4 regions of the Paraburkholderia sp. SIMBA_054 genome follow, and region 2 is predicted to be linked to each of the others. Evidence: predicted binding sites of a transcription regulator. Region 2 holds the regulator's gene; each other region holds the start of a gene.
What was found. Region 2 encodes LexA, which represses DNA repair genes until DNA is damaged. Its sites were predicted from a motif close to ACTGTATNNNNATACAGT; they were not measured.
Positions count from the first base shown of each region.

Region 1: SB822_RS20300 (PA0069 family radical SAM protein) is a predicted target of LexA. The motif match lies at 2,915-2,932, and genes of this name have one in related genera.
Region 3: SB822_RS27775 (putative DNA modification/repair radical SAM protein) is a predicted target of LexA. The motif match lies at 6,082-6,099, and genes of this name have one in related genera.
Region 4: SB822_RS48645 (VRR-NUC domain-containing protein) is a predicted target of LexA. The motif match lies at 3,831-3,848, and genes of this name have one in related genera.

Region 1 covers NZ_JAWRXV010000015.1:201,610-208,855, reverse strand. The annotation lists gene SB822_RS20315 (acyl-CoA dehydrogenase) at 1-814, shown strand, start outside; gene SB822_RS20310 (D-amino acid dehydrogenase) at 906-2,228, opposite strand; gene SB822_RS20305 (Lrp/AsnC ligand binding domain-containing protein) at 2,359-2,847, shown strand; gene SB822_RS20300 (PA0069 family radical SAM protein) at 2,959-4,104, shown strand; gene SB822_RS20295 (NINE protein) at 4,113-4,580, opposite strand; gene rpsP (30S ribosomal protein S16) at 4,980-5,234, shown strand; gene rimM (ribosome maturation factor RimM) at 5,330-6,034, shown strand; gene trmD (tRNA (guanosine(37)-N1)-methyltransferase TrmD) at 6,060-6,827, shown strand; gene rplS (50S ribosomal protein L19) at 6,973-7,246, shown strand, end outside.
Region 2 covers NZ_JAWRXV010000069.1:34,803-42,048, reverse strand. The annotation lists gene SB822_RS46205 (universal stress protein) at 93-557, shown strand; gene SB822_RS46200 (DUF2939 domain-containing protein) at 595-1,236, opposite strand; gene SB822_RS46195 (hypothetical protein) at 1,355-1,699, opposite strand; gene lexA (transcriptional repressor LexA) at 1,727-2,377, opposite strand; gene SB822_RS46185 (sulfate ABC transporter substrate-binding protein) at 2,723-3,781, shown strand; gene cysT (sulfate ABC transporter permease subunit CysT) at 3,887-4,783, shown strand; gene cysW (sulfate ABC transporter permease subunit CysW) at 4,780-5,748, shown strand; gene SB822_RS46170 (sulfate/molybdate ABC transporter ATP-binding protein) at 5,764-6,822, shown strand; gene SB822_RS46165 (CysB family HTH-type transcriptional regulator) at 6,899-7,246, shown strand, end outside.
Region 3 covers NZ_JAWRXV010000025.1:5,263-12,508, forward strand. The annotation lists gene SB822_RS27735 (hypothetical protein) at 1-10, shown strand, start outside; gene SB822_RS27740 (hypothetical protein) at 3-230, shown strand; gene guaA (glutamine-hydrolyzing GMP synthase) at 223-1,806, shown strand; gene SB822_RS27750 (hypothetical protein) at 1,882-2,271, shown strand; gene SB822_RS27755 (hypothetical protein) at 2,183-2,374, shown strand; gene SB822_RS27760 (hypothetical protein) at 2,527-2,661, opposite strand; gene SB822_RS27765 (GNAT family N-acetyltransferase) at 2,802-3,314, opposite strand; gene SB822_RS27770 (UdgX family uracil-DNA binding protein) at 3,365-4,840, opposite strand; gene SB822_RS27775 (putative DNA modification/repair radical SAM protein) at 4,857-6,068, opposite strand; gene SB822_RS27780 (tetratricopeptide repeat protein) at 6,325-7,246, shown strand, end outside.
Region 4 covers NZ_JAWRXV010000081.1:1,992-9,237, reverse strand. The annotation lists gene SB822_RS48650 (ATP-dependent DNA helicase) at 1-2,100, opposite strand, end outside; gene SB822_RS48645 (VRR-NUC domain-containing protein) at 2,097-3,812, opposite strand; gene SB822_RS48640 (MFS transporter) at 3,918-5,510, opposite strand; gene SB822_RS48635 (hypothetical protein) at 5,806-6,951, shown strand; gene SB822_RS48630 (FUSC family protein) at 7,075-7,246, shown strand, end outside.

The DNA.
Region 1 (7,246 bases), on a different contig from region 2:
GCCAGTGGACGGCTCCGCGAAGCAGGCCGTATCGATCATTCATCATCCCGACGTGCGACGCATGCTGTCGACGATGCGCGCGCTCACGGAAGGCTCGCGCGCATTGGCGTACGTCGCGGCGTCGCACAGCGATCTCGCGCATCGGCATCCTGAGGAAGCGAAGCGTACGGAACATCAGGCGATCTACGAATACCTGGTGCCGATCGTGAAGGGCTGGAGCACGGAGCTATCGGTGGATGTGGCGAGCCTTGGCGTGCAGGTGCATGGCGGCATGGGCTTCATCGAAGAAACGGGCGCAGCGCAGTACTATCGCGACGCTCGCATCCTGCCGATTTACGAAGGCACGACGGCCATTCAGGCGAACGATCTCGTCGGGCGCAAGACAGTGCGCGACGGCGGCGCAGTTGCAAAAGTACTGCTTGCGCAGATTGCGCAGACGGTCGAAGCACTGAAGCAGCATAAGGGCGCAGCGTTCGATTCGATGCAAAAGCACTTGTCACTTGGACATGATGCGTTGCAGTCGGTCGTGGCGTATGTCGTCGCGAATACGAAGAGCGATCCGAATGCAGTGTTCGCAGGCAGCGTGCCGTATCTGAAGCTTGCGGGCATTGTGCTGGGCGGCTGGCAGATGGCGCGCGCGATGCTCGCAGCGCAAGAGAAACACGCGCAAGACCCATCGTTCTACGGCGCGAAGATCGCGACCGCGCAGTTCTTCGCGGAACATCTGCTGCCGCAGGCGGTGGCGCTAGAAGCGTCGATCACCAGCGCGAAGGGCGGCGAGGGCATCCTCGCGTTGTCCGAAGACCAGTTCTGACGACGCTCGATGCGCGTCGCGTAGAAAACCAAAGCACAAAAAAACAACGGCGCCACGAGGCGCCGTCGTTGTTGCATCAGGAGGAACCGAATCAGGCGTAAGCCGGACGCGTCTGACCCGTCGCTTCGCCGAGATAGCGATGCACCGACAGATCGCCCGACTGGATCGCCGGACGCTTGCCCGAGATCAGGTCGGCGAGCAGTTGGCCCGAGCCGCACGACATCGTCCAGCCGAGCGTCCCGTGTCCCGTGTTCAGGAACAGGTTCGACACGGGCGTGCGGCCGACGATCGGCGTGCCGTCCGGTGTCATCGGACGCAGGCCCGTCCAGAATGTCGCTTTCGACGTATCACCGCCGCCCGGGAACAGGTCGTTGACGCACATCTCAAGTGTCTCGCGACGCGCCTGCTTCAGCTTCTTGTCGAAACCCACGATCTCCGCCATCCCGCCGACGCGAATCCGGTCGTCGAAACGCGTGATCGCGATCTTGTACGTCTCGTCGAGCACCGTCGACACGGGCGCCGACTTTGCATCGACGATCGGCGCGGTGATCGAGTAGCCCTTGAGCGGATACACGGGAATCTTGACGATGTCCGACAGGAACTTGGTCGAGTACGAACCGAGTGCGACGACGAAGCTCTCCGCACGCACCATCTCGCTGCCGCACTTCACGCCGGCGATGCGCCCGCCTTCCATCGCGAGTGCGTCGATCGGCGTGTTGTAGCGGAATTTGACGCCCAACTGCTCGGCGAGCGCGGCAAGGCGCGTCGTGAACAACTGGCAGTCGCCCGTTTCGTCGCCGGGCAGGCGCAGGCCGCCCGTCAGCTTGTGTGCCGTTGCGGCGAGCGCGGGTTCGGCGCGTGCGAGATCGTCCGGCATCAGCAGTTCGTACGGCACGTTCGCTTCCTCGAGCACGGCGATGTCCTTCGCCGCGCCATCGAGTTGCTGTTGTGTGCGGAACAGTTGCAGCGTGCCGCCCGTACGGCCTTCGTAGTGGATCCCCGTTTCGGCGCGCAGCGCCTGCAGGCAATCACGGCTGTATTCGGCGAGGCGCACCATGCGGCCCTTGTTGACGGCATAGCGCGCGGACGTGCAGTTCTGCAGCATCTGCCACATCCATTGCAGCTGGAATTGCGTGCCGTCGAGCCGGATAGCGAGCGGCGCGTGCTTCTGGAACATCCATTTGACGGCCTTTAGCGGCACGCCCGGCGCGGCCCACGGCGCGGCGTAGCCCGGCGAAATCTGGCCGGCGTTGGCAAAGCTCGTTTCGAGCGCAGGACCCGCTTCGCGATCGATCACTGTGACTTCATGACCCGCGCGCGCAAGATAATAGGCGGTCGTTACCCCAACGACGCCACTGCCCAGAACGACAACTCGCATAGCTGCTCCATAAAGGTCGGAAGGCCGCGGCGTGATGGAAAACCTCGTTTTTTCGTGCTTTTGTTCGATTGACGCGGTGATTTGCCGGATGCCTAGTGTTAACCGCTATACTATTTGCGTCGAGGTAGGTTTTGTTATCGTATTTTTCAGATTTTCGGTAAATACCATGCGTACACAGCGTCAACCGATTCGATCGCTCGATAAACTCGATCACAAGATCCTGAAAATCCTCCAGCAGGACGGCCGGATCGCGATGAAGGAGTTGGCCGAACAGGTGGGTCTTTCGGTGACGCCGTGCATCGAGCGCGTCAAGCGCATGGAGCGCGACGGCGTCATTACGGGCTATCACGCGCGCGTGAACCCGGCGGAGCTGGGCGCGGCGCTGCTGGTGTTCGTCGAGATCACGCTCGATCACAAGAGCGGCAACATGTTCGACCAGTTCCGGCGCGAAGTGCAGAAGATTCCTGAGGTGCTCGAATGCCATCTGGTTTCGGGCGATTTCGACTATCTGATCAAGGCGCGGATCGGCGAAATGGCGGACTACCGGAAGCTGCTCGGCGACATCCTGTTGCAACTGCCGGGCGCGGTGCAGTCAAAGAGCTATGTCGTGATGGAAGAAATCAAGGAAACGCTGAACATTGCTGTAGGCGAATGACACTTACGGCGAGGCTCGCGGGCGGTTGACTCGGCCCCGAAAGTCACGCTCGACAAAAGCTGCAAACACTGTATATTTGTACAGTATTCCGCGTTGCTTTTGCCGTGTTCCGTGACCGACTACGATCGAGACATTCCCGAATTTCCAATCGCGCCACCTGCTCCGCGCAAGGGGCGGGGCGCGGTCACAAATCTGCAGGGCCGCTACGAAGTGGACCAGCGCGAGTCCGTCGACGATGGCTGGATCGCGCCGTCGGAAGAGGAAAGCGGGCGTCCCGCGTTGCGCACGCAGATATTCGAGGAGCGCGCGAAAAGCATCCTCACGCACAACCAGTCGCCGGATATTCCGTTCAGCGTATCGTTGAATCCGTATCGCGGGTGCGAGCATGGCTGTATCTATTGCTTCGCTCGGCCTACACACAGTTATCTCGGCCTGTCGCCGGGACTCGACTTCGAAAGCCGGATCTACGCGAAGGTCAACGCGCCGGAACTGCTCGCGCGTGAAATGGGGAAGAAGTCCTACGTGCCGGAGCCGATCGCGCTTGGCGTGAACACGGATGCATGGCAGCCGGTCGAGCGGGACCTTCAGCTCACGCGGCGCGTGATCCAGGTCATGAGCGAGCACAACCAGGCGTTCGCCGCGATCACCAAAAACTCGCTGATCGAGCGCGATATCGATCTGCTCGCACCGATGGCCGAGAAAGGGCTAATGATGGCGGCCATCACTATCACGACGCTCGATGCCGATATCGCCCGCACACTGGAGCCGCGCGCTGCCACGCCCGCGCGGCGCCTCAGGACAATCCGCGCGTTGAGCGAGGCGGGCATACCGGTGGGTGTGAGCATTGCGCCCGTGATTCCGTTCGTCACCGATCAGGACATGGAGCGCGTGCTGGAGGCTTGCGCGGAAGCGGGCGCGACGAGCGCGAGCTATATCGTGTTGCGTCTGCCTTGGGAAGTTGCGCCGCTCTTCAAAGGCTGGCTGGAAGCGCATTTCCCCGACCGCGCCGAGCGCGTGATGAACCGCGTGCGCGACATGCGCGGCGGCAAGGACTACGACTCGTCGTTTTCGACGCGCATGAAGGGCGAGGGGCTATGGGCTGATCTGCTCAAGCAGCGCTTTGCGAACGCGGTGCGGCGGCTTGGTTTGAATGCGCGCAATCACGGCATTCTCGATATGTCGCATTTCAAGCGTGTCGAGTTGCCCAAACCGCTTAAACCGGCTACGCCCGACACGCCTCAATTGAGTCTTTTCTGAGGGCGACCTTATTGCGAGATCGCTTTTGCGGCCTCGACCTGAGATTCGAAGTAGGTCTGGAACGACAGCGCGAGTCCCGTCATCAGGAGGAATGCGCCGATCAGCAGCGAAAAGATCACGACGAAGATGACGGTCCAGCCGGAACGGCTCTGCTGGTCGGTGTGCGCGTTGAACTGGGCGTCCCATTTTTCGTCGGGGCGCAGGCCGTAGACGATCGCCGCGAGGAAAGCCGCCAGCATCGACACGGCGCCGGGAAACGCGAGCAACCAGCCCATGATCGCGGCGCGCTCGGTGGCGGCGAGCAGCATGAAGCCAGGAATACCGATGATCGTTCCAACGAGGTGCGCCCAGCCCCACACGTCGCGCAAGCCGTACAGATAGAAGCGGTGTGCGCCGAGCGTGCCGAAGAAGAACGCGAGCGCGGCGGTAAGGGTCTTGGAGCGAAAGCGCGAGTTATGCGTAGCGACGGTGGCCATGAGCGTGAGCGACAGGATGACGGACGGCTTCGGGGGCTGCGGATCCCGCGCACAGCCGTCGCGCATTCTACGCCGGCCGCATCGCGCGCGGCACTTGTGGAGACTTATGCCGGCATTCCGCGGCGGTCCGGCGCGAAGTGCATGTGACACGGAGACGGCGGCGCAGCGTGGCATCCGCGCGACGGTGTCCTGAGAAACAGGCGAAACAGCCGTCAGCAAGGGTTTCACGGCGCTTCCACGCGGCTTGGACGGACTATCTGGAGCTGGCAAGCACGGCGTTGAGTCTCGGCTACCGCCCCGCGGCTCAGTTTATCCCGCTAAGTGTTTGTTGTGCTTTCGGTTTCCGGCTATAATCGCACGTTTCAGTAGTTTCGAACCCCGGTTTTCAAGGATTCCAGTATGGTCATCATCCGCTTGGCTCGTGGCGGCTCGAAGAAGCGCCCTTTCTACAACATCGTTGCAACCGATTCGCGTAACCGTCGTGACGGCCGCTTCATCGAGCGCGTTGGTTTCTACAACCCGGTCGCTACGAAAGGTGAGTCGCTGCGTATCGCTCAAGATCGCCTGACGTATTGGCAAGGCGTTGGCGCACAACTGTCGCCGACGGTCGAACGTCTGGTGAAGGAAGCGCAAAAGGCGCAACCGGCTGCTTAAGTGCAGTTTCACGGTACATCGACGGCTCGTGCGGCATTGGTTCTGTGCGAGTCCGAAATGTGCAGGTTTGACGTATGCAGGCTTGAGGTTCGCTGATGTCGGAGCGTGATTCGGATAGTTCAGGACGCGCTAAGGCGAAAACACAGCCTGGCGCGCGAGCGTCGTTTGGCGCGTTTGTCCGCAAGCCGGTCGAACGGCCTGCGGCGAATGCGGCAACGGCCGAAGCCGCGCAGGACATGCAGGCTGAATCGGCCGAAAGCTGGCCCGACGACGCTGTCGAAGTCGGCGCAATCGTCGATGCATACGGTCTCAAAGGCTGGGTGAAGGTGGCCGCGCATGCAAATGCCGGTCAAGGCGGCGACGCCTTGCTCAACGCCAAACGCTGGTGGCTCGAGAAGGGCCGCGAGCGCAAATCGGCGCCCCGCCTGCAGTCCAAGGTTCATGGCGACAGTATCGTTGCGCAACTCGGCGGCCTGGCCGACCGGGATGCCGCGTTCGCAATGCGCGGTCATCGCGTCTACGTGCGCCGCAGCGATTTCCCTGCGCTGGGAACCGACGAATTTTACTGGGTCGACCTGCTGGGCCTCGATGTGGTCAACGAGGCAGGCGTCGAACTCGGCAAAGTGGCAGATCTGATCGACAACGGTGCGCAGTCGGTGTTGCGCATCGAGTATCCGGCTACTGACAAAGACGGCGAGCCGGTCACCGGCGAGCGCTTGATCCCGTTCGTCGGCGTCTTCATCAAAACGGTGGATCAGGCGGCGAAGAAGATCATCGTCGACTGGGAAGCCGATTACTAAAACATTTCGCTTCACGGAGAGAGCGATGCAGTTCGATATCGTTACGCTCTTTCCTGAAATGTTTCGCGCGTTGACCGAGTGGGGTATTACGAGCCGCGCGGCGAAGCAGGAGCGATATGGGTTGCGCACGTGGAATCCGCGTGATTTCACAACCGACAACTACCGCACAATCGACGATCGCCCGTACGGCGGCGGCCCCGGCATGGTGATGCTGGCCAAACCGCTGGAAGACGCGATCGGTGCGGCGAAAGCGGCGCAGGCGGAGCAGGGCATCGGCGGCGCGCGCGTCGTGATGATGTCGCCGCAAGGCACCACGCTCAATCACGACAAGGTCATGCGCTTTGCCGCTGAGCCTGGTCTGATTTTGCTGTGCGGCCGCTACGAAGCGATCGATCAACGTCTGATCGACCGCGTCGTCGACGAAGAAGTCAGTCTCGGCGACTTCGTGCTGTCGGGTGGCGAGTTGCCGGCCATGGCGTTGATCGATGCCGTCGTGCGTCATTTGCCGGGTGTGCTGAACGACGCGCAATCGGCGGTGCAGGATAGCTTCGTCGATGGTTTGCTCGATTGCCCGCACTACACGCGTCCCGAGGAATACGACGGCGTTCGTGTACCCGATGTGCTGCTCGGCGGCCATCATGCGGAAATCGAGCAGTGGCGGCGGCGCGAAGCACTGCGCAATACGCTGGTCAAGCGGCCCGATCTGATCGTTCAGGCCAGAAAGAACAAGTTGTTGAGCCGTGCCGACGAGGCGTGGCTCACAAATCTCGCCAAGGAAGCGTCGAAGCATTGAGCTTCGCGCAACGAAGCGGGATCAGGCGGAACCGTCCATGCGTGGCCGGTTCCAGATGTGAACCCATCCTCTATCGGGGCCGTAGCCGAACGCGCGATGCGCGAGGCAGGTACGAACGCCGACAAGATGGCAACAGGAGTCAGTAATGAATCTGATTGCAAAACTCGAGCAGGAAGAAATCGAGCGCGCGCTCGCAGGCAAGACCATCCCCGAATTCGCTCCCGGCGATACGGTGATCGTGAGCGTGAACGTCGTTGAAGGTACCCGCAAGCGCGTTCAGGCTTACGAAGGCGTCGTGATCGCGAAGCGTAATCGTGGCCTCAACTCGGCGTTCATCGTCCGCAAGATTTCGTCGGGCGAAGGCGTCGAGCGTACGTTCCAAACGTATTCGCCGCTGCTGGCAAGCATCGTCGTCAAGC
Region 2 (7,246 bases):
GCACTTAGCGTTTTCCATCCCTTGCATGTGGAATTGCGGCGCACCATGATTCAGATGAGACCGCGATAGTCGCGGGCATGGGGGGAAGCAAAATGGCGAGCTACAACAAGATTCTGCTGTGCTACGACGGCTCGCGTGAAGGCCGCAAGGCATTGCGTTGCGGCGCGAATCTGGCGCTCGATCTGGGCGCGGAAACGCATTTGCTGTCGGTCGTCGACATGCGTTCGAGCATCGCGCAAAGCGCAGGCCTGCTGACGGACGTCGCATGCGGCAGCTTCGAAAAGACCGCGCGTGAAATTCTGCAGGAAGGCGTCGACTGGCTCACGGAACGTGGCGTGAAGGCGACGGGGCATTTCGCGTTTGGTCATCCCATCGACGAAATTGCGTCGCTAGCGACCGAGTTGCACGCCGATCTCGTGGTGGTCGGGCATCGTTGCCGCACGGGACTGTCGCGCTGGTGGATGGGCGCGGGCAATACGCCGCTGCTGGACCGCGTGTCGTGCAGCATTCTGGTCGCGTGCTCGTCGGCGGCTGAGGAGGAGCAGGCGGCTGCGTGAGGCAGCCGCCATCTGGCGCACGTGTTGTGAAGAAGCGTCAGCCGTTCAGATCGACGGCTGACAGCTTCCACGTGAAAAGCCCCTGCCTACGAAAAATCGCCGCATAGCGCGTGTCGCCGACACCGTGCTGATAGCTCACAACGAACTCATTGACACCGCGATATCCCGCCGTGGTTTGCGGCGGCTGCGGCGGCGTGTTGCTATTGGCACTAGCCTGGCTAGATGCGGGCGCAGGCGTTTGTGGCGAGTTGGGCGCCGGATTGTCCGCTCGAGCAGCGGGCGGCGGAGGCGGGCGCTCTCCCGGTTCGCCGCGCGGCGGAATGCCGTTGAGCAACGCGGCGACACCATCCGGCGTCGCATAGGCATCGACGAGCGGACCAATCAATGCAACGCCGATCATCGCGCCGATGGCAGCTAGCGGATTGCCGTTGTGCTGCACGTCGAGCCGGCGCGTCAGCAATCCCGTGACCTGTAGCTTGAGGCTGTCGCGCAGCGCCGGATAATCGACGTACGCGTTGACCGTTTCGACATCTCGGGAATCGGCGGCGCGTTTGAGCCGGTCGAGCGCGATATACGGCGATGCGTACGCATAACCCAGCGCGGCCACGACGACGATCACGATCAACGCGATCAGAATCGACCGGCCAACCCGGCCTTTCATCCTTATCAAACCTGCCATTGTGCAGAACGCTCCGTTTTCAATATCGATCAGGTGTGGACCCGATCGGCACCGAAACGATCCCGCAAGTTTGCAAGCAAGCGTTTCTCAGCGTGAATGTCACACGCCTGTACCGCGCTCACGCCGCCTGCTGGGCCAACTGATCGCCTTGCTCCGCAATCGCGCGATCGATCATATTGCACACGGCGTCCACCGTGCCGACCATGATGAGTCGCGACGACCCGTGGTAGACCCGCACGGGCGCGCGCCGCGCCGGTTCCGCATTGAGGCCCGAGTTCAGCGACACGCGTGCGAATGCCGGCTGCGCGGACGGCAGCGGTTGGGGTTCTTCATCGAACAGCGATGCCGTGCCGCCCGTGACGTTCGACGCAAGCGCCGTCAGCGAACCACAAGGGACAAGCTCGCGCAGATGGCGCAGACGACCGAACTGGCGAAAGGGCAGCAAGCGGGCAAGGCGTTCCATGAGTCTCTCCAGACAGTGTTCAGCTAATTAGAATTCCGTCGGTCGGATCAACCCGACCGCGATGCCTTCCAGCGCGAACTCCGCGCTGCCGGCCTGAACAAAAATATTTTCGTAATCGGGGTTCTCGGCGATCAGCTCGATGCCGTTGGGCCGGCGCTTCAGGCGCTTCACGGTCACGTCGTCACCCAGACGCGCGATGATGATCTGGCCGTCTTTCGCTTCGCTCTTTTTCTGCACGGCGAGCAGGTCGCCGTCGAAGATGCCCGCGTCGCGCATCGACAGGCCGCGCACCTTCAGCAGGTAGTCGGGCTTGCTGGAGAACAGCGACGGGTCGCACGTATAAGTCTGCGAGATATGTTCTTGCGCGAGGATCGGGCTACCGGCTGCCACGCGGCCCACGAGCGGCAGTGACAACTGCATGATGCTCGCGTGCGGCAGCGTGAACTGGTGCGGGGAATCGTCCTGGCCCGCGAGCAGGCGGATGCCGCGCGACGCGCCCGCCGCCAGCTCGATCACGCCCTTGCGCGCCAGCGCCCTCAGGTGTTCTTCCGCCGAGTTCGCCGAGCTGAAGCCGAGTTCGGCCGCGATCTCGGCCCGCGTGGGCGGGAAGCCCGTGCGCTCGATGGCGCGGCGGATCAGTTCGAAAACCTGTTGCTGACGTGCGGTGAGTTTGGTCATGGCGCCACTGTATGGATAGACAGGTGACTGTATTTTTATACAGTATTCGGCGCATTTCAAGCTTTACTTTAAGTTCGTCGCGGCGGGTGTCGTGTGAACGTCGAAAGGCGACGCTGAAACGACGCTACGGACGCGCTCGCGGACGCAAACCATTCCTTTACCACTATTGCGTATTAAAAAATGAAGAAACATTATTTTTAATGATGAAGCCACCTGGATAGACTGCCTTCCATTGATGCAGCAGCAACGCCCACGCAGCGGCAGAGGCGCTTGCCGCTTGCGCAGCAGCGAAACGCGGCAATCAGCGGAAACCAGGCAGTCACACCAACAAGACGGAGAAGGTCGATGGGCATTCGGATCACGGGGTTGGCAGGAGCACAGAAGGCAAAGCGCGGCAGCGCGAAGCGGTTGGTCGCGGCGCTCGCGCTGGGCGCTGCGTCGGCGGTCGGGATGATCGCGCAGGCGCATGCGGACACCACGCTGCTGAATGTTTCCTACGATCCGACCCGCGAGCTGTATCAGGACGTCAATCAGGCCTTCGGCAAGGAATGGAAGGCGAAGACGGGCGAGTCGGTCACCTTCAAGCAGTCGCACGGCGGCTCGGGCGCGCAGGCGCGTTCGGTGCTCGACGGCCTGCAGGCCGACGTCGTGACGCTCGCGCTCGCTTATGACATCGACGCGCTCGCGAACAAGGGCCTCATCAACAAGGACTGGCAGAAGCGCCTGCCCGACAACGCGTCGCCGTACACGTCGACGATCGTGTTCCTCGTGCGCAAGGGCAACCCGAAGCACATCAAGGACTGGGACGATCTCGTGAAGCCGGGCGTGTCGATCGTGACGCCGAACCCGAAGACGTCGGGCGGCGCGCGCTGGAACTATCTGGCGGCATGGGCGTACGCGTCGCATCTGCCGGGCGGCAACGACCAGAAGGCGAAGGAATTCGTGTCGAAGCTGTATAAGAACGCGGGCGTGCTCGACTCCGGCGCGCGCGGCGCGACGACGAGCTTCGTGCAGCGTGGCATCGGCGATGTGCTGATCGCATGGGAAAACGAAGCGTTCCTGTCGGTGAAGGAATTCGGCACCGACAAGTTCGAGATCGTGGTGCCGTCGGCGAGCATTCTGGCCGAGCCGCCCGTCGCCGTGGTGGACAAGGTGGTCGACAAGCATGGCTCGCGCAAGCTCGCCGACGCGTATCTGAACTTCCTCTACAGCGAGCAAGGTCAGGAAATCGCCGCGAGGAACTTCTACCGTCCGCGTTCGAACAAGGTGCCGGCCACGCTCACCGATAAGTTTCCGAAGCTGAAGCTGTACACGGTCGACGACTCGTTCGGCGGCTGGACGAACGCGCAGAAGACGCACTTTGCCGATGGCGGCGTGTTCGATTCGATCTACCAACCGCAGTGAAACCACGCAGCGGCAATGTTTGAACAAAGGCGCGCCCTCGGGCGCGCTTTCGGCAATGGTGCGACGGCACGCGTTGCAACGCATAAAACCTGAAAGAGCTTTCGCATGACGACGTTGACCTTTCGCAAGCCGAGCGCGATACCCGGCTTCGGCCTGACGCTCGGCATCACGCTGGCGTATCTGAGCCTCGTGGTGCTAATTCCGCTCGCGGCCACTTTTCTCAAGACGGCCACGCTCGACTGGAGCCAGTTCGTGCGCGCCGTTACGTCGCCACGCGTGCTCGCGTCGTACCGGCTGACGTTCTTCTCGGCACTCGGTGGCGCGCTGATCAACGCGGTGTTTGGCTTTCTGGTCGCGTGGGTGCTGGTGCGCTACAAGTTTCCGTTCAAGCGCATCATCGACGCCGTCGTCGATCTGCCGTTTGCGCTGCCCACATCGGTGGCGGGCATCTCGCTCGCGGCGATCTATTCGGGCAATGGCTGGGTCGGCCAGTTTCTCGAACCGCTCGGCATCAAGATCGCGTTCACACCGGCGGGCGTGCTGGTCGCGCTGACCTTCATCGGCTTGCCGTTCGTCGTGCGGACTGTGCAGCCCGTGCTCGAAGAGTTCGAGCGCGAGCAGGAAGAGGCGGCCGCGTGCCTGGGCGCCTCGCGCTGGCTGACGTTCCGGCGCGTCGTATTTCCCAGTGTGTTTCCCGCGCTGCTGACGGGCTTTGCATTGGCGTTCGCGCGTGCGTTGGGCGAATACGGCTCGGTGATCTTCATCGCGGGCAACGTGCCGATGAAGTCGGAGATCACGTCGCTGCTCATCATCACGAAGCTGGAGCAATACGATTACGCGGGCGCGACGGCGCTGGCTGTCGTGATGCTGGTGGTGTCGTTCCTGATGCTGCTGCTGATCAACACGCTGCAGTGGTATCTGCAGCGGCGCACGACCCGCGGCCGCACGGCGCCTACGGTGCCGGTTGTGTCGTCGGCTGCGCTGACGGGAGGTGCGCAATGAGCCAGGATTCCGTAGTGCTTTCCGGCTCGGGCGCAGGCAACACTAACGCCGTGCGCCGTCCCGACCCGGTGACCGAGCCGCGCGTCGTGCGCTGGATTCTGACGGGCATCGCGTTGCTGTTTCTCGCGCTGTTTCTCGCGCTGCCCCTCGTTGCCGTGTTCTATCAGGCGTTCAGCAAGGGCGTTGCGTACTACTTCGAGTCGCTCGCGGATCCGGATGCCGTGTCCGCGATCAAGCTGACGCTCTTGACGGCAGCGATTGCCGTGCCGCTCAACCTCGTGTTCGGTCTCGCGGCATCGTGGTGTATCGCAAAGTTCGAGTTCCGCAGCAAGGCGCTGCTGACGACGCTGATCGACCTGCCGTTCTCGGTGTCGCCTGTGATCTCCGGCCTGATCTACGTGCTGATGTTCGGCGCGCAAGGCTGGTTCGGACCGTGGCTCGCCGATCACAACGTGCAGATCATTTTCGCGGTGCCGGGCATCGTGCTCGCGACGATCTTCGTCACATTCCCGTTCGTCGCGCGCGAGCTGATTCCGCTGATGCAGGCGCAAGGCAACGACGAGGAAGAAGCCGCGCACGTGCTCGGCGCGTCGGGCTGGCAGATCTTCCGGCGCGTCACGCTGCCGAACGTCAAATGGGGTCTGCTGTATGGCGTGATCCTGTGCAACGCGCGGGCGATGGGCGAGTTCGGCGCGGTGTCGGTGGTGTCGGGCCACATTCGCGGACAGACGGACACGATGCCGCTGCACGTCGAGATTCTCTACAACGAATATAACTTTTCGGCGGCCTTCGCCGTGGCGTCGCTGCTCGCGTTGCTCGCGCTCGTCACGCTCGGCCTGAAGCTGCTCGCCGAGCGCCACCTGTCGGCGGAACTGGCGAGCGCGAGCGACGTGCCTGCGCATGCCGGTCCCGTGAGCAAGCCGTCCACGCAGTCGACGAATACCGCCGCACAATCGGTCCAGTAAGGAGAGTTGTCAAAGATGGGCATCACCGTACGCAATCTGCAAAAGCGCTTTGGCGATTTCACCGCGCTCGACAACGTCTCACTCGATTTTCCGCCGGGCGAACTCGTCGCGCTGCTTGGACCTTCGGGCTGTGGCAAGACCACCTTGCTGCGCGTAATCGCGGGCCTCGAATACGCGGACGCGGGCCAGGTCGTGCTGCAAGGCCAGGACGTCGCGGAAGTGGGCGCGCGCGAGCGCAACGTCGGCTTCGTGTTCCAGCATTACGCGCTGTTCCGTCATATGACGGTGTTCGAGAACGTCGCGTTCGGCCTGCGCGTGAAGCCGCGCAAGGAGCGTCCGTCCGAAGCCGTGATCCGCGAGAAAGTGCATGAACTGCTGAAGCTCGTGCAGCTCGACTGGCTCGCGCAACGCTATCCGTCGGAGCTGTCGGGCGGCCAGCGGCAACGTATCGCATTGGCGCGCGCGCTGGCCGTCGAGCCGAAAGTGCTGCTGCTCGACGAACCGTTCGGCGCGCTCGATGCGAAAGTGCGCAAGGAACTGCGCAGCTGGCTGCGCCGTCTGCACGACGACCTGCATATCTCGACGATCTTCGTCACGCATGACCAGGAAGAAGCGCTCGAAGTCGCGGACCGTATCGTCGTGCTGAATCACGGGCACGTCGAGCAGGTGGGCAGCCCGCAAGACGTCTACGATCATCCGCAGACCTCGTTCGTCTACGAGTTTCTCGGCGCGGCGAACCGGCTGCATGGCAGCGTCGACGGCAGGGGTTTCGTCGTCGATGGCGCCGCGCAGCCTATCGCGATCGAAGCGAACTTCCAGGGGCCCGCGTTCGCTTACGTGCGTCCGCACGATCTCGTGCTGTATCCGCAGGCTTCAGGACATCGCGACGGCATCGTCGTCGGCGTGCGGCGCGTGGTGACGCTGGGCGGCTCGGTGCGTGTCGAGCTCGAAGGGCGTGCAGGTCACGTGCTCGAAGCGGAACTGGATCGCGAAGCATGGCGCGAATTGCAACTCGGTGTCGGCGATGGCGTGACGGCCGTGCCGCGCGCGTTGCGTGTATTCCCTGCACATTGAACGGCGCACCAGGCAGCGTCATTTCAACCCAGGCATTGAACAACAAACCTACTCTGGCTGAACCGGAGACATCGATATGAATTTCCAGCAGCTGCGCTTCGTGCGCGAAGCCGTACGGCAGAACATGAACCTGACGGAAGTCGCGAACGTGCTGTACACGTCGCAGTCGGGCGTCTCGAAGCAGATCAAGGATCTCGAGGACGAACTGGGCGTCGATATTTTCATTCGACGCGGCAAGCGTCTGACGGGGCTGACGGAGCCGGGCAAGGCAGTGCATCAGCTGATCGAGCGGATGCTGCTCGACGCGGAGAACCTGCGCCGCGTCGCGCGCCAGTATGCGGATCAGGATAACGGCCACCTCGTCGTCGCGACGACGCACACGCAGGCGCGATACGCGCTGCCGAAGGTGGTCCGCCAGTTCACT
Region 3 (7,246 bases), on a different contig from region 2:
TCATGGCTGACCCGCGCAAGCTTACGCCCAACGCCGAAACAACTGGAATCCGTCTGCGCGCAGGTCTTCTATCGAGCTTTTTATCGATCACGGCACGCAGCGATGCGGCGCTCAGGCCGCCGTTGCCGCGCAAGCCAATCCGTTTCGAATACAACGCCGTTCTGTCGCGATGCGACCAGCGCGGCTTTCCCTATCCGTTCTTTTTAGATTCAGTCCGCTGCCATGCATGACAAGATCCTGATCCTCGACTTCGGTTCGCAAGTCACCCAACTGATCGCACGCCGCATTCGCGAGGCGCACGTGCTGTCGGAAATCCATCCGCACGACGTCAGCGACGAGTTCATCCGCGAATTCAAGCCGATGGGCATCATCCTGTCGGGCGGCCCGAACTCGGTGACCGAGAGCGACACGCCGCGCGCGCCGCAAGCGGTGTTCGAAGCGGGCGTGCCCGTGCTCGGCATCTGCTACGGCATGCAGACGATGGCCGAGCAGCTCGGCGGGAAGGTCGAAACCGGCCATCTGCGTGAGTTCGGCTACGCGGAAGTGCGCGCGCGCAACCACACCAGCTTCCTCGACGGCATTCAGGACTTCGCAACGTCCGAAGGCCACGGCATGCTGAAGGTGTGGATGAGCCACGGCGACAAGGTGCTGGAAATGCCCGTGGGCTTCCAGCTGATGGCATCGACGGACTCGTGCCCGATCGCCGCGATGGCCGATGAGGCGCGCCACTTCTACGGCCTGCAATGGCACCCGGAAGTCACGCACACGGTGCAGGGTCGCGCGATGCTTGAGCGCTTCGTGCTGAAGATCTGCGGCGCGAAACCCGATTGGGAAATGGGCAATTACATCGACGAAGCCGTCGAAAACATCCGCAAGCAGGTCGGCGACGAGCATGTGATTCTCGGTCTGTCGGGCGGCGTGGATTCGTCGGTGGCGGCGGCGCTGCTGCATCGCGCGATCGGCGATCAATTGACCTGTGTGTTCGTCGATCACGGCCTGTTGCGCCTGAACGAAGCCGAGCAGGTGATGTCGATGTTCGCCGACAACCTCGGCGTGAAGGTGATCCACGTCGACGCCAGCGAAGCCTTCCTGTCGAAGCTCAAGGGCGTGACCGATCCGGAAGCGAAGCGCAAGATCATCGGCGCCGAGTTCGTCGAGGTGTTCCAGGCGGAAGCCGGCAAGCTGACGGATGCGAAGTGGCTCGCGCAAGGCACGATCTATCCGGACGTGATCGAATCGGCGGGCAAGGGCAAGAAGGCCGCGCATACGATCAAGAGCCACCACAACGTCGGTGGCCTGCCGGAGACGCTGAATCTGAAGCTGCTCGAGCCGCTGCGTGAACTGTTCAAGGACGAAGTGCGCGAACTGGGCGTGAAGCTCGGTCTGCCGCCTTCGATGGTGTATCGCCATCCGTTCCCGGGCCCGGGCCTCGGTGTGCGTATTCTTGGCGAAGTGAAGCGCGATTACGCTGATCTGCTGCGTCGCGCGGACGCGATTTTCATCGAAACGTTGCGCACCTTCATCGACAAGGAAACGGGCAAGTCGTGGTACGACCTGACGAGCCAGGCGTTCGCCGTGTTCCTGCCAGTGAAGAGCGTGGGTGTAATGGGCGATGGCCGCACGTATGAGTATGTCGTTGCGCTGCGCGCGGTCCAGACGCTCGACTTCATGACGGCGCATTGGGCGCATCTGCCGCATGACCTGCTCGGCCATGTGTCGAACCGGATCATCAATGAAGTGCGTGGTATCAATCGCGTCGTGTACGACATCTCGGGCAAGCCGCCTGCGACGATTGAGTGGGAGTGATATAGCTTCTGGCACAGGCCGAGATCAAAAACTCGGCTCTGCGCCTGTCATTCAATTCGCGCCGGAAGACGGCGGGTGTCTTTCGGCGCTTTGAGTTATTTAGGCATGGTGATTCGTTTTTTTGAGCGCACCGATCTTGCTGCGTGCGAACAGCTGTTCGACAGTAACATTCCAAAGTTTTTTGCCGAGGAGGAGCGTGTCGAATTCACTGAATACCTTAACCGTCTTCCGGGGCCCTACCTGGTGCTTGAAGAGGATGGCGAGGTCGTGGCCTGTGGTGGCTGGGCAGCCAGCAGAACGACTCCCAACGAGATTATTTTGTGTTGGGGAATGGTGAGCAAAGACCGGGCACAAGGCGGGTCTGGGAAGTCGCCTCATGAAGGCACGACTGGAGCACATCTTTGCGAGCAACAACGCTGCGGCGGTTTTGCTGACCACCAGCCAGCACAGTGCCGGCTTTTTTGAGCGGTTTGGATTTCAAACTGTCCGCTCAGAAAAGGACGGGTACGCGCCGGGCATTGATCTGGTGGAGATGCGGCTTGAAGCAGGGTCCGTTGCAGCGAAGTGAATTGCGCATCGAACTGGCGGCGGCCCCCGTCCCCGCAAGGGTGTAACCACCAGATCGACGATCATCGAGCGTGCGACCAGGAAGGGGTGCTGGGGCGTGTCAGCGCGCTTTCTGCCGTGATGCGTCACGGCGGAAAATCGTGGAGATTCCGCTTACCGATCGTATCGTTGAGCGTTCTTGCCCAGTTCTTCGATATCAACGGATGCTGCGAGAAATGCGCCGCAACGCGGCTTGTCCACGAAACGAAGCCACTGGCTGAACTGGCTGAGAAGGAAGTAGACAAACATGATGTGCTCCTGTCAATGAAGGTGATAACAGGCGCAATCCATATCGTGTTGAGTGGCGCTCTGTTGATGCTTCAAGAATAGGGACGCGTGACAGCGGCGGACATAGGAAAAGGACGAATTTTGAGATAGCAGGCTGCGGCTTACGGCTTCTCCAGCACATACGTTGCCGCCAACGTCCCGTAGTAGGGCTGCAAACCGACACTACGCATCCCGAGCCGCTTCATGACATTGATCGATCGTTCATTCGACGGATGCGTCGTCGCATAGATAGAAGCAAGGCACAGTTCATCGAACGCAAACCCGATCATCGCTCGCGCGGCTTCCGTCGCGTAGCCTTGTCCCCAGTGATCGCGCTTCAAACGCCAGCCGACTTCCACCGGATTACCCGGTTCGTTCTCGATGTGCTGCACGCACCCCGCGCCGATGATCTCGCCGCTGTCGTGCCTGATGAACGACCACCACGAAAAGCCGAACCGTTCCCAGCGCGCCTTTGCCGTATCGATGCTCTGATGCACTTCCGTCGGCGTGGCAGGCGAGCCGTCGCCGAGAAATTGCATCACGACAGGATCGGAGTTGAGCGCGAGCAACCCGGCGAAATGAGCTTCGTCGAACGGTTCGAGGCGCAGCCGCGAGGTATGGAGAAGGGTTCGCATGGCATCCGTCCATTGGATGAAGGAATGCTCGCGCATTCCTTGACGAAACACTAGCGCGATACGTGCCGCCGTTCTTGCCCCGTGTCCGCCAGATCGCGCGCCCGCGCCAATGCAGAAGCGATCGCATCCAGCACCCGCTCGCGCGCCTCGTCATTCTCCTGCCGCAACGCGAACGACGGGTGATACGTGGAGATCACCTGCATGCCGTCAACATCGATCGACCGTTCGATCCAATCGCGCAAACTGACTTTCTCGTGCAGCAGCGCAGTCAACGCAGTCGCGCCCAACGTGACGACGACGGCAGGCTTCACGCGCTCCAGTTCGCGTTCGAGCCAGTAACCGCACGCATCGATTTCCTGCTGCGCAGCAGTCTTGTGCAGGCGCCGCTTGCCGCGCAGCATCCACTTGAAGTGCTTGACGGCGTTGGTCAGATAAAGTTGTTCGCGCCGCAACCCCGCACGCTCGATTGCAACATCGAGCAATCTGCCCGCTGGTCCGACAAACGGCTTGCCCGCGAGGTCTTCCTGATCGCCAGGCTGTTCGCCGATCAGCATGATGCGCGCATCGTCGGGACCGATGCCATCGACGGCTTGCGTCGCGTGCCGCCACAGCTCACAGCGCCGGCATGCGTCGAGCGTCGATGGCTGCTGACGCGCCGGTTGCGCGCTATGTGCATCGACAGGCACGCTCTTGCCGCCCAGCACGCCGACGCCGCGCGCCTGCGCGACCCGTTGCGCGCCGCTTTTCGCTTCGCTGATCATCGACGGAATCAGGTGGCCTTCGGGCAGGCCTTTCCAGAAGCGCACGGGCATGTGCTGTTCGAGCGCCGTCTCGTTCAGCCGCGCGGGATTGAATGTGCTGCGGTAGTAGGCGAGCCAGAGCGCTTCGGCTTGGTCGGCGGTGTGCTTGCAACGGTCGCTGGATAACGCCGGACGGTGTTCGAGCCGCAACGTTTTGCCGTTCCACCACGCGGCGCTATCGGGTGTCGAGATGAGCCACGTCGAGCGGCCCATGCGGCGTGCGAAATGCTCGGCTGACCACGCGAGCACATCGTGCTCCGGCTCGTACCACGCGACGTACTCGGGCAGATCGGCCGCAGGCGCATCGTTGCCGGGCTCGCGCAGCCGGAAACGTACATACGCGATCATGTCGTGCTTCGCGCGCCGTACGGCCTTGGCCATCTTGTACAGGCGCGCGCCGTCGCAATCGGCGGCGGACGCGACCGAGCGGTCGCCGTCATGCCATCGCCAGAGCACGCGGTAGAGGAACGCCCAACGTGCCGTGTCGCGATAGAGCGCTGCGTCCTTCAGCAGTTCACCGAGCTCGCGAGAAATGCGGACATTGGCGGGTGCGGTCGTTGCCTGGGACGCAGACGCGTGATCGTCGAACAACGCGGGCGTGGTTGCGCGATCGTCATCGCCAATTACACGCCAGTCGATATCCTCGGGCGCAATGCGGCTCGCAAGCGCCTGCAGCGCGGCTTCGCGCCACGCCGCATAGCTGTCCTCGATCGAGATGACCCGCATGCCTTCGCGTCCGGTGTCAAAGCAGCGACAACTGCGTCGGCGGCGGCGTCAGTGCGTGACGTAACCGCTGCGTCGACAGGTCGGCGTGCGCGGGGCGATAGTCGGCTGTCACGACGAACGGCCGCGTCTTGTCCATCGAACACCGCAACTGCACGAGATCCTGATAGCGGATGCGCCGCGAGCGCCGCAGTGCCACCAGACGCTTTGCGTTGCGCATGCCGATGCCCGGCACGCGCGCGATCATGCGTACATTCGCGCGATTCAGATCGACGGGAAAGCTCTCCCGATGACTCAGCGCCCACGCGAGCTTCGGATCGATGTCGAGCGCGAGATTGCCGGGTGTGTCGAACAGTTCGTCAACGCGAAACCCGTAACCGCGCAACAGAAAATCCGCCTGATACAAACGATGCTCGCGCAACAGCGGCGGCGCCTTGGCCGGCAGCGCCGTCGGACTGTCGGGAATCGGGCTGAACGCGGAGTAGTAGACGCGCTTGAGCCGGTACGAGCCGTACAGCGTTTCGGCCGTTTGCAGGATCGTGCTGTCGCTGGTGTCGTCCGCGCCGACGATCATCTGCGTGCTCTGGCCAGCCGGCGAGAAGCGCGGCGCTTTCGCGTCGCTCTCGGCTTCGTCGCTGGCGAGGCGAATCGAGCCCATCGCGAGGCGGATCGTGCGCGCGCTTTTCTCGGGCGCGAGCCGTTCCAGACTGATTTCGGTTGGCAGTTCGATATTGACGCTCAGGCGATCCGCGTAACGGCCCGCTTGCGCGATCAGTTGCGGATCGGCATCGGGAATGGTTTTCAGATGGATATACCCGCGAAACAGATGTTCTTCGCGCAACGACTGCGCGACGCGTACCAGTTGCTCCATCGTGTAGTTCGACGAGCGGATCACGCCGGAACTGAGAAACAGCCCGTCGATGTAATTGCGCCGGTAAAAGTCGAGCGTGAGGCTCACGACTTCCTCGGGTGTGAAACGCGTGCGCGGCACGTTGCTCGTGCGCCGGTTCACGCAATACTGACAGTCGTACAGACAGAAATTGGTCAGCAGGATTTTCAGCAACGACACGCATCGGCCGTCGGGCGTGAAGCTGTGGCAGATGCCCGCGCCCGTGCTCGCGCCGAGCCCGTCCGCGCCGCGCGAACTGCGCTGTGGCGCGCCGCTGCTCGCACACGACGCGTCGTACTTGGCGGCGTCGGCGAGTATTTCGAGCTTTTTGAGCAGTTCCATGGCAGACGGCGACACTGTATATATGTACAGTATTCTACGCCGTCGCGTGCTGTCCACAAGGCACGTATTGCCGCGAACGCGGCGGCTGTCCCGGATTTGTCCTATTTTTCAGTGGATAAGCTGAACAGCGGCGGCTTCTGCCTTCACACAACTTCACAGCTCGCAGGCGGCGCAGTGCAATCATTGCAGCCCCGAGCCGAATCGACGTATCGACGGTTCGAAGCCTCAGTTTTGTCGCGGTGAAGGACATGATCGAATGACATCCCAGCCAGATATCGACCAGCGCTACGCGGCAGCCGAGCAAGTCTTTTTCGCGGGCGACCACGACGCGGCGCGCGCGCATCTGGACGCCGTGCTGCAAGCGCAGCCCGGGCACGCCGGCGCGCTCCATCTGCGCGGCCTCGTCGCGCTCGAAGCGAAGGAGCCGGGCGGCGCGGCGCACTGGATCGAGCAGGCGCTGCGCGCGCGGCCCGATCCCATCTTCTACAACAGTCTGAGCGTCGTGCAGATTCGTTCGGGCGCGCTTGCCGAGGGCGCGGCGAGCGCGCAACGCGGGCTCGATCTCGCGCGCAGCGAGCCGTCCGTGTCGATCGATACGTCGATTCTCGCCTTCAATCTCGGCGTCGCGCTGCAACTGAACGACGACATGGAAGCGGCAGAGCACGCGTATCGCAGCGTGATCTCAACGAACCCGGCGCACTCCGGCGCGCACAACAACCTCGGGCTCGTGCTGAACGCGCTCGGCGACGTCGAAACGGCCATCGTGCATCACCGGCGCGCGTATGAGCTCGATCCGTCGAATCTCGAAGCGCGCAGCAATATCGGCCATATGATGCTCGCGGCCGGGCGATACGAAGAAGCGTGGCCGCATTTCGAATACCGCTGGGCCGCGCTCGGCAACAATCGCGGCGAGCGCGGCGCGCGGCCGGCTGAATGGCCTGTGCCGCAGTGGCTGGGCGAAGCTTCGCCGAAACGGGACGCGCGGCTGTTCATCGTGTACGAGCAGGGACTCGGCGATGCGTTGCAGTTCAGCCGCTTCTTCCCGCTCGCGCTCGACCGTTTCGCGACGATCGGCTTCAACTGCCCGAAGCCGCTGCGGCGGCTCTTCGAGGATTCGTTTGGCGAACGTTATCCGCAGTTGCAGCTGCTGGACGATGTACCCTCCGACTGGAGCGAAT
Region 4 (7,246 bases), on a different contig from region 2:
GTTGCCGAACTGCGCATCGAAGGTGCGGCGCATCTGTTCGTTGACGTCGTTCATCTGCGGCAAGCCGAGTGTCGCGATGAACGCGCCGATGAGCCGCTCGCCGACCAGATCGATGCCCTCCGAAAACGCGCCGCCCAGCACCGCGAAGCCGACGCCCGCGCCGCTCGTCGTGAAGCGCGCGAGGAACGCGTCGCGCGCGGTCTCGTCCATGCGCGGCTCCTGCGTCCAGATGGGCACCTGCGGATGCCGTTCACGCATCGATCCCGCGACGCGCTGCAAATAATCGAAGCTGCTCAGAAAGCCGAGGTAGTTGCCCGGACGCGCGGCGTACTGCTGCGCGATCAGATCGACGATCGGTTCGAGCGAGCGCTCGCGGTCGCGCCAGCGCGTCGACACATGATGCGCGACGCGCACATCCAGCTGCTCGGCCCTGAACGGCCCTTCGACGTCGAGCCAGTTGGTGTCGTCGGGCAGACCGAGCATGTCGCGATAGAAGTGCTGCGGGCTGAGCGTGCCGGAGAACACGATCGTCGCGCGCGCAGCGGCGTAGCGCGGCTTGAGGAATGGCGCGGGAATCACGTTGCGCACGCAAATCTCTGTCGATGACTTCGCGTGGGCCTGGCCGCGATGCGCATCGAGCGTCACATCGACGATCGAATGATCGCCGAACTGCTCGACGAGCGACATGAAATGCAGCGCGTCGAAATAGAAACGCAGCGCGTTTTCATCGACGGATTGCGGGGTTTCCGCAAGCTGATCGCCAATCGATGCGATCAGATTTTGCAGTGCCGACTGCAGCTTTGGCGGCACGCCGGGCAGCACCTCGTACGCGGCATTGCGCTCGCGGTTCAACGCATTCCATTCGCGGTTCAATCGATCGAACGGCTTTTTCAGCGCTGCGGGCGCGGCATGGCGCGCGCCGCGAAACGCGTGTTGATCGAGCGTCGCGCTGTACATGCGGCGCGCGCGGTCGGGCAGATTGTGCGCTTCGTCGGCGAGCACGGCGACGCGCCAGCCGTTCAGTTGCGTCAGCGCATACAGCATCGCGCTGCTGTCGAAGTAGTAGTTGTAGTCGCCGATCACCACGTCGCACCAGCGCGCCATTTCCTGCGCGAGATAGTACGGACAGATGCCATGCGCGAGCGCCGCTTCGCGCACGGCTGCGCGGTCGAGCGTGCGCGCCTGCAACGCCGTGTCGCGCGCGTCGGGCAGCCGGTCGTAGAAACCGCGCGCGAGCGGACAGGAATCACCGTCGCACGATTTGTCGGGATGCTCGCAGGCCTTGTCACGCGCGACGAGTTCGAGCGTGCGCAGCGGCAGCGCGGCTTCGCTGCGATGCAGGGATTCGACGGCTTCGAGCGCGAGCGCGCGGCCCGGCGTTTTTGCCGTCAGGAAGAACACCCGGTCGAGATGATCCGCGCCGCACGCCTTCAGCAGAGGAAAGATCGTGCCGAGCGTCTTGCCGATGCCCGTCGGCGCCTGCGCCATCAGACAGCGCCCGTCGCGCGCCGCGCGAAACACGGCCACGGACAGTTCGCGCTGACCGCTGCGAAACTCGCCGTACGGAAAGCGCAGCGCGTTCAATGCGGCGTTGCGCGCATCGCGATGCGCTTCTTCGCGCGCGGCCCACGCGACGAAACGCTCGCACTGTTCCTCAAAGAACGCGCGCAGCGACGCGGCCGTGTGCTGTTCCGTCAGCACGGTTTCTTTCTGGTCAGCGATATCGAAGTACACGAGCGCGACCGTCAGTTCGTCGAGCGCGCGCGCCTCGCACAGCAGATGCCCATACACCAGCGCCTGCGCCCAATGCAGCGTGCGATGATTCGCGGGCATCCGTTCGAGATCGCCGCGATGCGTCTTGATCTCTTCGAGCCTGTTCAGCGCCCGGTCGTAGCCGTCGGCGCGGCCACGCACCGTGAGGCCGCGATGCGTACCCGTCAGCGTGATCTCCGCTTCATAGCCGGATGCGCGGCGCGCCGTCACGGCCTGATGTCCGGCGATGCCTTCGAGCGCCGACGGCGCGGGCGTGAAGCGCAGATCGAGATCGCCGCGCCGCGCGGTGAATTCGCAGAGCGTGCGCACGGCGACGACGTAGGTCATGCCGCCTCCGCGTCCGTTGCACCGACCAGCGCATCGTCGGCGCTTTCGGTCCAGCGAACATCGAGCACGCGCACGGGCACATCGTGCTGCACGCAGTACGCGAGCCAGCGGATCTGATTGTCCTGCAGACGATCGCCCGGCCCTTTCACTTCGATCAGTTCATAGCGCCGCTCGCGCGGCCAGAAGCGGATCAGGTCGGGCAGGCCCGAACGGTTCGCGCGAATATCCAGCAACAGCCGCTCGAACCACAGCTTCAGATGCGCGGCGGGCAGGCAATCGAGCGCGAGCGTCAGCAACTCGGGCGTGAGCATGCCCCAGAACACGAACGGCGATTGAACCCCGGCTTTAGTTTCGAAGTAACGCAGGATCGTCTCGCGATACACGCCGCTTTCGAGTTGCGCGAAGCAGGCGTCGAACTGCGCGGCACGCCGCGCGCGGAAGTCGGGCGCGTGCAGATCGGCGGGGCCGCGCTGGAACGGGTGAAAGAACGCGCCCGGTACGGCCTCGAAAACAGGCTCCCAGCACAGCAGACCGAACAGCGAATTGATCAGCGCGTTTTCGACGTAATGCACAGGCGCATCTTCCGTCGACAGATGATCGCGCACCGCGTATTCGACGGCGACGGGCTCTAATGGACGCGGCAATTCGAGCATGCCGCGCTGCGCCGCGCGCACGCCAGCTGGTTTCTGCGCGGCGACGCCGAGCCGCCGTTGCAGGCGCGGCAGCATGCGCGCGACGCGCTGCTGCTCCTCTTCGCTCTCGGGAACGGCGGCCGCCTGCAGCGCCAGCGCGAGCGCCGCTTCGTCGCGCCCGTCGCGCTCCAGCACGCGCATGCGCCTGTGCCTCGCGCCCGGCCATGCGCAGTGCTCGTAAATGCGCAAGGCAGCATCCCAGTCGCGCCGGCGTTCGGCCTGATAGCCGATCGCATACAGCAGCTTCGCGCGGCGCAATGCGAGCCAGGGGTTGTGCTGGGTATCGATTGCATCGACGGCTTCGAGCAGCGGGTCGAACGCTGCGTTGTCCGTCAGTTCCAGGGCATCGCGGCACGCTTGCAATGCCAGATAACGGTCGACGTCGCCCCGCTGCTGGAACGCCCGCGACGACGGCGCGAACGCCACGCGCTCGTACTGATACACGCCGAGATCGGCGAGCACGAACTCGGACCAGTCCTGATGCAGATTGCCGAAGAACATCAACCGGAAGCGCTCGCAGAGCGGCGCGACGAGCACGCGCAGCGCGGCTTCGTCAGCGGCTGCGTCCCACTCGCGATAACGCCGTGGCAGCGCGTGCGCGGGGTCAGCGACGCGCAGCGCTTCGAGCCATTCGGCCTTGCGCAGGCCCTTGAGCGCGGGAGACGCGGCGAACATGCGTTGAAGTTCGGGGCGCGTCGCGCACGCGAACAGTTCGTCGAGTGACACGCCTGCGTCCGCATCGATCCAGCCGAGTGCGGCCAGCGGCGCGGCCGCCTGCACGGGACAACCGATCTCCGCATACGCGAGCCGCCCCGTGCGAAACAACGTGCCTTTGCGCATCAGCATGCGCACGAGCAGCGCGCGCGATGCTTTCGGCAGGCGCGCGCCGTCGCGCAGGAATGCGTCGAGAAAGGCGCGCTCGCTGTCGTCGAGCAGATCGTCGTAACGGCCCGCGATCCACGCGAGGGCGCGCTCGAAATTCGACAGGTAATAGAACTGATCGGGAGCGTCGGTCGGCACGGCTATCGGACACGGAAGGCTGTATATTTATACAGCCATGATAGCAAACGCGGCAGTCTGCCGAGCCAGAAAGCGCGCACGCCCCTCATGGTCCTCAAGCGCTCCTCAAGCGCCGCGCACTTCCGTCTCGGCATAGGTCACCTGCACGGCGGGCACGAACCACGCGAGGCATAGCCCGATCAACGCGGCGAGCGCGGCGACGGACAAGCCGATGTGAATCGACGCAATGAGCGCTTCGCGCGCCATGTGCATCATCGGATCGCTGGAATGCCCGGCCGCCACCAGATGCTCGATCAGCGCGGACTGCTCGTTGCGATCGACCAGCAGATCGGGACTCGCGAACGACTTGAGCCATTGCGTCGCCTGATACGAATCGAGCGAGCGGGTCACGCCCTGCGTGTACATATGCCCGAGCAGCGCGCCCGTGATCGCGGTGCCGAGCATGCCGCCAAAAATCCGCAGCGATTGCATCAGCGCCGTCACTGCGCCGAGGTGATCGCGCGCGACGATCTGCTGCGAGCAGATCGTCAGGTTGGTCGCGACCAGGCCAAGCCCCAGTCCGCTCAAGCCCATACACGCCATCCACACGATATGCGGCTCGTGGCCCTTGAACGAGACGAGCGCAACGCAGCCGATCACGAAGAACGCGAAGCCGGCATACATCACCCCGTTCGCGCGCCGGATACGCGTGACGATGCGATTGTTCAGCACGCTGCCGACGGTCGTACCAAGCAGCAGCGGCGTGATCAGCATGCCGGAATCGTGCGGCGACATCGCGTAGCCGCCCTGGAACAGCAGCGGCACGTAGAACACCATCGAAAACAGCGCAAAGCCGCCGAGCACCGACATCGCGAAGAGCGGCGCAAGCTTGCGGTCGAGCAGCACGTCGACGGGCACGACGGGATAGCCCATGCGCTTTTCCCAGAAGTACAGCGTCAGGCTGCACACGGCCGTGATCGCGAAGAGCAGCCCCGTCGTGCCGCTGATGCCCTCGCGCGGCAGCAGTTCAATCAGCAGTTGCAGCGCGCCGAACGTCACGGCGACGACGAATGCACCGAGCCAGTCGAGCTGGATCGGCCCGCTCGCTTTCAGATGGCGCAGCTTTGGCACAAACATCTGAACAAAGATCAGCGACACAACGCCGACGGGCACGTTGACGAAGAACACGAGCCGCCAACCCTGCATCTGCGTGAGCATGCCGCCGAGCGTCGGCCCGACGATGTTCGCAATGCCGAACGACGATGTGACGAACACGAGCCAGCGCAGCCTGAGCTTCGGATCGGGAAACAGATCGGCGACGGTGGCGAACACGGTGCCGATCAGAATGCCGCCGCCGATGCCCTGCAGGCCGCGCGCGGCGATCAGGAACAGCATGCTGTTCGCGAGCCCGCACAGCACCGACGCCAGCGTGAACAGCAGGATCGCGGCGATCAGGAACGGCTTGCGGCCGTACAGATCGCCGAGCCGCCCGAAGATCGGAATGGTGATGACGGACGCGAGCATGTACGAGGTCGCGACCCACGCGTAGAAGTCGAAGCCCTTCAGATCGGCGACGATGCGCGGCAACGCGGTGCCCACGATGGTCTGGTCGAGCGCGACCAGCATGGTGACGAAGGCGATGCCGAGCATCGCGAGCAGCGACTCGCGAAACGGCAGCAGTTGACGGCTGGGATCGTGAACGGCACTGGCGGACCTCATGGCGTGCTCCACCGTAAGAACGTCCGCGTGCGCAGCGGACAGGCTGCCGGTCTTTGACCCGGCATGCGGCTCTATCGAGAGTGATACTCGCGTTTAAAAATAGCAAGGGCATTTCCCTGGCGGGCGCCCGTCATCGCTGCCGGCTTTGCCGCCCGGCTTCCCGCGACGTCCGACGCAGCCCGGCCGCCGGATTTCCTGCCTATACTTACCTGGCCGTTTCGGACAAAGGCAAGCGGCCAGCCGCCGCGCAACAGGTGACTCTCTCATCCGTTTGCTTACACGAAGGAGACCTCTGGTGAACGACGCCGATCTGGTCGCCGCGGCCAACGCCGCCTTCAATCCCTACGTCCTCGAGCAGTTGAGCAGCCGCATCGGTTTGCCGCCCGACGCGATCCGGCAGGTCGTGGAACGCGCGGCGCCCGGCATCGTGCTGACGATGATGGCGAGAGCAGGCAGCGCGGAAAGCACGCAGCGCCTGTTCGTCGTGATCATGTCCACCGAATCCAATCCGCGCATCGCGGCGCAGCTCGCCGGCCTGACCGCGAGTTCGCACGGGCTGAAGGCCGTCGAGCGCTCAGGTCATGCGCTGGCGACGCGCATCGCCGACAGCCGCGAGATCGCGTTGATCAGCGACCACATCGCCGCCCTGACGACCGTGCCGCCGCAAGCCGCGCATGCGCTGACGGATGTCGCATCGGCCGTGGTGTTCGGCGCCGCCAAGCACCATATGCTGCTCGAACAGGGCAGCGCCGGCGACCTGCCGGGACTGCTCGCCTATCAATGGCCGATCGCTGCGCCGTGGCTTGCAGAGGGATTTGCGACGGCGCTCGGATTCGCGAGTTCCGCTGCGTTCGCGGACAGCGTCCCGCAACGGCTCGTCGAACTCGCGGCGGGCATGCCGCGCGCGCACGCCGTCGCTGGGAACGGGCCACCTGGTTGGGCGACGAACGGGGCGCCGCCATCCGCGGATACAGCGCCGTCCGGCGGATATTCTGGCGGCGATCTTTACGGACTGGCGGGTGGCGCTGCCGGCGCTTCTGCTGCTGCCGCGCCCGGTGCGCCCAAGCAGTTGCTGACGACAGTCGAACCCGTCGCGCCCCGCCCGCGCCGCGTTCCCGTCTGGGCTTGGGGCATACTCGTCGTCATCGTGCTGCTGATCGGTATCATCATGTACGGCTACCGGCAACGAACGGCCGCGGACGAAGGGGCTCCGCAGCTCACCAGCAGCACGGCATCGGGTACGTTGTCCACGCCGGCGCCCGTGTCCGGCGCATCCGTGCCGCCTGCGGCACAGACGGCAGCCGATTCGGGTGGGTCGGGAACGGCGGCGGCGTCGGAGGCGGTGGCGTCGTCCGAAGCCGCGTCCGCTGCAGGCGCGGCCGCCAATGTGGGCGGTTCGCCTGCCAGCAGCGCGAACCCGGCCTCGGCGGCAAGCCAGTGAAACGGTCATTGCGCGATTGCCGCGCCGGGCCGCGATCCGTCGATCGCGTCTCACCGTGCGCGCACTCGACGAGACGCCGCTTTCCCTCATGCGAACCTTTGCCCAATTGTGACGACTCGCACCATGGAACCGTCCACTGATCCCGCCGATCGCGAACCTTCAGCCGACACGGCGCGCCGCGAGATACCCGCGAGGCACCCATTTGCCGCGCTCGGCGGCTGGCTCGCGCGCGTCGATCCCGGCACGCATCGACGCATCAAGGGGCTGCGCCTCGTGACGGCATACGGCCTCGCCT